DNA from 2 places in the Ancylobacter sp. 3268 genome. Region 2 is predicted to be linked to the other one. Evidence: riboswitches for the same ligand, from Rfam matches in the RefSeq annotation. Region 2 holds a riboswitch; the other holds the start of a gene.
What was found. A riboswitch is a leader RNA that binds a small molecule or an ion and turns the genes downstream of it on or off. The one in region 2 is predicted to bind thiamine pyrophosphate.
Positions count from the first base shown of each region.

Region 1: another riboswitch for thiamine pyrophosphate. It lies ahead of thiC (phosphomethylpyrimidine synthase ThiC); the one in region 2 lies ahead of thiD (bifunctional hydroxymethylpyrimidine kinase/phosphomethylpyrimidine kinase).

Region 1 is NZ_JAVDUX010000015.1:21,076-24,681, forward strand. It holds gene J2X65_RS19895 (molybdopterin cofactor-binding domain-containing protein) at 1-745, shown strand, start outside; gene J2X65_RS19900 (AraC family transcriptional regulator) at 929-1,855, opposite strand; TPP riboswitch at 2,240-2,371, shown strand; gene thiC (phosphomethylpyrimidine synthase ThiC) at 2,470-3,606, shown strand, end outside.
Region 2 is NZ_JAVDUX010000013.1:109,496-113,101, forward strand. It holds gene J2X65_RS18540 (cytochrome b/b6 domain-containing protein) at 1-553, shown strand, start outside; gene J2X65_RS18545 (DMT family transporter) at 607-1,539, shown strand; gene J2X65_RS18550 (Lrp/AsnC ligand binding domain-containing protein) at 1,637-1,873, opposite strand; TPP riboswitch at 1,998-2,123, shown strand; gene thiD (bifunctional hydroxymethylpyrimidine kinase/phosphomethylpyrimidine kinase) at 2,179-3,024, shown strand; gene J2X65_RS18560 (MFS transporter) at 3,125-3,606, shown strand, end outside.

The DNA of each region.
Region 1 (3,606 bases), on a different contig from region 2:
CGGGCTCGATACCGTTGTCACCGACGGCACGATCTTCAACTACCGCGTTCCCGCCCATCTGGTGGAGTTCATCCGCCAGGACAATGGGCGCGATGTCGGCTTCTGGCGCGGCGTCGGCTACGGCCAGAACAATTTCGGCGTCGAATGCACCCTCGACGAAGTGGCGGCCGCCAGCGGCGTCGATCCGGTGGCGTTCCGGCTGCAACTGCTGAGCGGCCAGCCCCGGGCGCAGAAGGTGATCGAGACGGTGGCCGCGCTGGCCGAGTGGCCGCGACCGCGCGAGGGGCGAGCACTGGGCCTCGCCTATACCGATGCCTTCGGCGCCCATTGCGCCGAGGTGGTCGAAGTGTCCCTGAACAGGGAGAGCGGCGAAATCCGGCTGCACGAGGTGTGGTGCGTGGTCGATCCCGGCGTCGCCATCCAGCCGCGCAACATCGAGGCACAGATCGCCGGCGCGATCGTCTTCGGCGCCAGCCACGCGCTTTACGAGCAGATCAACATCGTGGCCGGCGAAGTCCAGGAAGCCAACTTCGATACCTACCGCGTCCTGCGCATGTCGGAGATGCCGCGCATCCATGTCACGGTGACGCCCACCCCGGAGAACAAGCCGGCGGGCATCGGCGAGGTCGGCCTCCCGCCGATCGGGCCGGCCATCGCCAACGCCGTGGCCCGGCTCACCGGCGGCGTGCGGCTGCGTCACTACCCGTTCCTTCCCGACCGGGTGAAGGCTGCGCTCGCCGGCTGAGCTCTTCGCGGCGGCGCCGGCGAGCGCAGCCTCGTTCATTCGGGGGCGGGCCGGCCGGCGGGGCTGTTTCACGGCGCGAAGAGCGCCGAACTGCCGCGGCGGCCATCCTCGCGACGATCGCGGAAGGCGAACAGAGGATGTTCCCACGCTGGTCGCGCTCGGCCGTGCACCCGCCGGACGGAACTACTCCGCCAGCCGGGCGCCGGCCGGTGCCGTCCGCCCGTAATGACGGGGCGAGCACCCCATGAACCGCTTGAAGGCGGTACTGAACGCGCTTTCCGATTCATAACCCACCGCCAGCGCGATCACCCCGACCGGGTCGCTGCCGTTCTCCAGCCGGTGGCTGGCCAGCAGCATCCGCCAGCGCGCCACATACTGCATGGGCGGCTCGCCCACGCTCTCGCGGAAGCGAAGCGCGAAGGTCGATCGCGACATGCCGGCCCGGTCGGCAAGTTCCTTCAAGGTCCAGCCATGAGCGGGCGCGGCATGGATCGCGCGGATCGCCGCACCCAGCTGCCTGTCGGCCAGCGCGAACAGCCAACCGACGCCGGCACCGGCTTCCAGATGTATCCGCAGCGCCTGCACCAGCATCATCTGGGCGAGATGCTGGAGGATGAGCTCGTTGCCGGCTTGCCGCTCGCGCAGTTCCTTCATCATCTCCTCGACCGCCCAACGCAACGCCGCCTGTCCCGCCTGCCCGGCGATATGGACGATCGGCGGCAGCAGTCCCAAAAGCATGTCGGCATGGTTGCCGCGGACGCCAAAGCGGCTGCCGACGAGCGCGAACCCGTCGCCGCCATTGAGCGTCACCACCCCACCGTGCCGGGCGGGCGGGAAGATCTGGCCGGAGGGAATGGCGGGAAGGCCGAGGTCGCTGCCCATTCGGAACGGCCGCCCCCTCGGCAACACGAAGCACTCGCCCGCCTCCAGACGCACCGGCTCGCTCACCCCATCGACGGCGAGCCAGCAGCCCCCGGACACGACGGCGTAGCACTTGATGAGCGTGCTCTGGTCGCCGAACTCCACGCCCCAGTCGCCGCCGGCCGCGAAGCCGGAAGAGACATAGGCATGGGGCTCGAGCAGGGAAAGGAGGTCGGAGAGCGGGTCCATGGCGGTCCGGACGTAGAGGAAGGCGTGCAGCACGTTGGTCGCCGTTCGCCTTGCCGGCAAGATGGAGAACGGCGACGCAAGCTTTTGTGACCGGCGCCCGGCTCGGTCGAGGTCTCGAGGACAGTCGCCCGCCCCATGCCGCCGACCGCCGCCGCACCAAGGTGCCGGTAGGCCGGCGGCAGCGCGAAGCCGCGCGCGTCCCCGGCCTCCAGCCGGTGCCAACCTTGTCGACGGTGATCCTGCCGCAGGCGGTCCGCTCGTCATTCCGCCGGCCGGCAAAGACCATCGGCATGCCGAAGGCGAGCGCCATCGTCTCGGTGACAGGCGCCGCCGACCGCCTCTCGCGCTCGATTGACAGGCGGAAACGAAGGGGGCACCCTCCCGGACATTCACCAGGGGGGTCCCGACAAGGGGCTGAGATACTGCTGGGTGCGGCCCTCGCGGCTGTTGCGGCGCAGTGACCCGTTGAACCTGATCCAGTTCATACTGGCGTAGGGACGGTGCGGATGCGTCGCGGCGAGCGCGGCCGGTTTCCCTTTCTCAACGAAGGGGGTCCTCCATCATCATTCCCGTCAGATCTGGGTCTCCATGCACGCTGCGAGGAGCCTCGACCCATGACGATCTTCAACAACACCAAGACCTTGACCATCGCGTCGCCTCTCGTCACCACCGGCCCGCTGCCGGCCTCGACGAAGGTGTTCAAGCCGGGCACGCTGCATCCGTCCCTGCGGGTGCCGATGCGCGAGATCGCCCTGCATCCCAGCGCCGGCGAGCCGCCGGTGACGGTCTACGACGCCTCCGGTCCCTATACCGATCCCGCCGCGCGGATCGCCATCGACGGGGGGCTGCCGCGCCTGCGCGCCGGCTGGATCGAGGCGCGCGGCGACGTCGCCGCCTATGAGGGGCGGGCGGTCCGGCCGGAGGATAACGGGTTCGTCAGCGACGAACGTCTCACCCCGCCCTTTCCGGTGCGGCACCGGCCGCTGAAGGCAACCGGCGGGCGGGCGGTGACGCAGCTCGCCTATGCCCGCGCCGGCATCGTGACCCCGGAAATGGAGTTCGTCGCCATCCGCGAAAATCTCGGCCGTGACGCAGTGCGTGCGGCATGCGAGCGCGACGGCGAGAGCTTCGGCGCGGCGGTGCCGGATTTCGTCACACCCGAATTCGTCCGTGACGAGGTGGCGCGCGGGCGCGCGATCATTCCTGCCAACGTCAACCACCCCGAGAGCGAACCGATGGCGATCGGACGCAACTTCCTGGTCAAGATCAACGCCAATATCGGCAATTCCGCCGTCACCTCGTCTATGGCGGAGGAGGTGGAGAAGATGGTGTGGGCGATCCGCTGGGGCGCCGACACGGTGATGGACCTTTCGACGGGCCGCAACATCCACAACATCCGCGACTGGATCCTGCGCAATGCGCCAGTGCCCATCGGCACCGTGCCGCTCTACCAGGCGCTGGAGAAGGTCGGCGGCATCGCCGAGGATCTCACCTGGGAGGTGTTCCGCGACACGCTGATCGAGCAGGCCGAGCAGGGCGTGGACTATTTCACCATCCATGCCGGGGTGCGGCTGCCCTATATCCCGCTCACCGTCGGCCGCGTGACCGGCATCGTCTCCCGCGGCGGCTCGATCATGGCGAAGTGGTGCCTCGCCCATCACCGCGAGAGCTTCCTCTATGAGCACTTCGAGGAGATCTGCGAGATCTGCCGCGCCTATGACGTGTCGTTCTCGCTGGGCGACGGGCTGCGG
Region 2 (3,606 bases):
CCTCGCCATTCTGACCGTGCTGGTGTTCCGGCTGTTGTGGGGCGTCGTCGGCGGCAGCACGGCGCGCTTCCTCGGCTTCCTGCGCGGGCCCGTCGCGGCGGTTTCCTATGTGCGGGGGCTGGTGACCGGCAGGAAGGTGGCCTATCTCGGCCACAACCCGCTGGGCGGCTGGATGACCATCGCCCTGCTCGCGGCGGTGGGGGGGCAGGCGATCGCCGGGCTCTACACCACCGACGACATCATGGTGGACGGGCCGATGGTGGCGGCGGCGAGCGGCGAGGCGATCTCGCTCGGCTCCATGCTGCATCAACGCATCTATCCGATCCTGCTGGGGCTGATCGGCCTGCATGTGGTGGCCAACATCGCCTATTCGCTGTTCGGCGGCGACAACCTCGTCAAGGCGATGATCACCGGGCACAAGCCGGCGAGCGCCTATGCCGATCGCGCGGCGGCGACGCCGGGGTCGATCGCGGCGGCGCTGGCCTGCCTTGCGGCATCGGCGGCGATCGTGTTCGGCGGGATCGCGCTCGCGGGTGGAAATCCTTTTCCCTGACGCATTCCCGCCCTGCGGAAGATCATCTTGTCGCAAGGCGGGACTCATGCTCCATGGCGCGCATGAACGCGCTCAAGGGGATCGCGCTGCAGATCGGCGCGACCTTCGTCTTCACCATCATGGCTGCCATGGTCCGCATCGTCTCGGAACGGATTCCGACCGGCGAGGTGGTGTTCGCGCGTTCCTTCTTCGCGCTGTTCCCGCTGATGGCGCTGCTGGCCCTGCGCAACGAGATCGGCGCGGCGGTGCGCACCGCCCATCCGCTCGGGCATGTGCTGCGCGGCATCATCGGCGTTCTGGCCATGAGCCTGTCCTTCACCGCCCTTGCCTTTCTGCCGCTCGCCGACGCCACCGCCATCGGTTTCACCGCGCCGCTGATCACCGTGGCGCTGGCGGCGGTGACGCTGGGCGAGCGGGTGCAGTTCTATCGCTGGGCGGCAGTGGCGGTGGGCCTTGCCGGCGTGGTGGTGATGCTGTGGCCGCATATTGGCGGCGGGTTCGAGACACGCGAAAGCGCCATCGGCGCCACCTGTGCGCTGGTCGGCGCCTTCTGCACCGCTGGCGCCATGGTGCAGGTGCGGCGTCTGACCGCCACCGAGAGCACGGCGGCGATCGTGTTCTATTTCCAGTCGCTGGCGGCGGTTGCCGGCCTCGCCACCGCGGCCTGGGGCTGGGTGCTGCCGGGCTGGGGTGACGCGGCACTGCTGATCACCATCGGCCTGTTCGGCGGCGTGGGCCAGATCCTGCTCACCGAGAGCTACCGCTTTGCGCCGGCCTCGGTGGTGGCGCCGTTCAACTATTCGGCGATGCTGTGGTCGCTGCTGCTCGGCTTCGTGCTGTTCGGCGAAATACCGCCGCTGCTGGTCGTGGCCGGCGGCCTGATCGTCATCGGCGCCGGGCTGTTCGTCATCCTGCGCGAGCGCCAGCTCGGGGTGAGGCGGGAGGAGGATGCCGCAGCCGGACCGCCCGGCGGTCCGGCGACTTGACTTCACTCGCGGGCCGCCCGGCGGTCCGGTAACCTGACGCCACATGCGGGCCGCCCGGCGGTCCGGCAGCCCGGTTTCGTTTGACCGTCGACGACGGTCAGAACGCCTTGAAGGTGATGATGGTGCGGGTGTCCTGGATGCCGGGAATGGTCTGCACCTTCTGGTTCACGAAATGGCCGATATCGGTTTCCGAAGGTACGTAGAACTTCACCAGAAGGTCGAAATCCCCGGCCGTGGAATAGATTTCCGACGCGATCTCGGCATCGGCAAGGGCATTGGCCACCTCGTAGGAGCGGCCGAGATGGCATTTGATCTGCATGAAGAAGGGGACCATGGCGGGATTCCGGTAGCCTGAACGTGTGCCGCCACAGGACCAGAAGGGCACCGCCGGCGCAACCCCCGGCGGGGAAGCGTTCGCCGCCTTGCGCCGGGCGACGGCATCGCTTAACTCATTGGCGACGATCGCGTTGGGGTGTCCCGCAGGCGAGCTGCGGGGCTGAGAGGCGATGCCGGGAGGAATTCCGGTGCCAACCCACGAACCTGATCCGGGTCATGCCGGCGGAGGAAACGGGTCGCGCGCAACGGGGCATTCGCGCCCCGCACGGACGCGCCCGGCCTTCGGCGGCCAGGAGGCGCCGAATGAGTGAGCAGACGACCACCGCCGACACCGTACCCACCGCCATCGCCGTGACCATAGCCGGCTCGGATTCCGGCGGTGGCGCCGGAATCCAGGCCGACCTCAAGACCTTCTCGGCACTCGGCGTCTACGGCGCCAGCGTCATCACCGCGCTGACCGCACAGAATACGCTGGGCGTAACCGGCATTCACGACGTGCCCCCCGGCTTCATCGCCGCGCAGTTGGATGCGGTGTTTTCCGACCTCAAGGTCGACGCGGTGAAGATCGGCATGCTCTCGCGCCCCGAAGTGATCGAGACGGTGGCGGAGGGGCTCGACCGGCACCGGCTCGGCACCGTGGTGCTCGACCCGGTGATGGTGGCGGCCTCCGGCGACCGGCTGCTGGTACCGGAAGCCATTGACAGCCTGCGCCGCCAATTACTGCCGCGGGCGCTGCTGATCACTCCCAACCTGCCGGAAGCGGCGGCGCTGCTCGACGAGGCCCCGGCGGCCGGACTTGCCGATGCGCGCCGGCAGGCCGAGAAGCTGCGCGCGCTCGGCGCCCGCGCGGTGCTGATCAAGGGTGGTCATGGCGAAGGACCGGACAGCGTCGACGTGCTGCTCGACGATGCCGGTTTCCTGGAATTGTCGGCGCCGCGGCTCGCCACCCGCAACACCCACGGCACCGGCTGCACGCTCTCCTCCGCCATCGCCGCCGGACTGGCGCGGGGCCTGGCGCTCCGCCCGGCGGTGGAAGCGGCCAAAGCCTATCTCACCCGCGCCATCGGCGCTGCCGACCAGCTGGAGATCGGGCACGGCCATGGGCCGGTGCACCATTTCCACGCCTGGTGGGGCAAAGGCGGCCATTAAGGGTCTTGGCGGCGGGCGGGCATTCGCAGCGGTGGCGGGTGGTGCTATCGCAGCGCCTGCCGCGCATTCCGCGCGAGTCGGTTCCTGCGCCCGTGCCGTCGTGATCGTCCAGCGCCGCATCATCGCCAGCGTCTATGTCGGGCTGTTCTTCGGCATCGGCATCTATCTGCCGTTCTTCCCGGTCTGGCTGGCCGGTCGGGGCTATGACGCCGCTTTCATCGCCGTGGCGCTGTCGGTGCCGCTGCTGGCGCGGCTGTGTACCCAGCCGCTCGGCGGCTTCCTCGCCGACCGTACCGGACGGCCGCGGCTGACGGTGATCCTGTACTCGCTCGCCTCGGCGCTCTGCTTCCTTGCGGTGCTGGCGGCACCGGGACCCTGGACCATGCTGGCGGCGCTCGGCCTCGCCTCGGTGTTCTGGCAGCCGACGCTGCCGGTGCTCGATGCCTATACGGTAGCGCGACGCCGGGCGATCGGCCTCGATTATGGCCGCACGCGGCTCTGGGGCTCGATCAGCTTCATCGGCGGCAGCCTCGTGGGCGGAGCGGTGCTTGGCGCGTTTCCCGGCGACGGCATCCTCTGGCT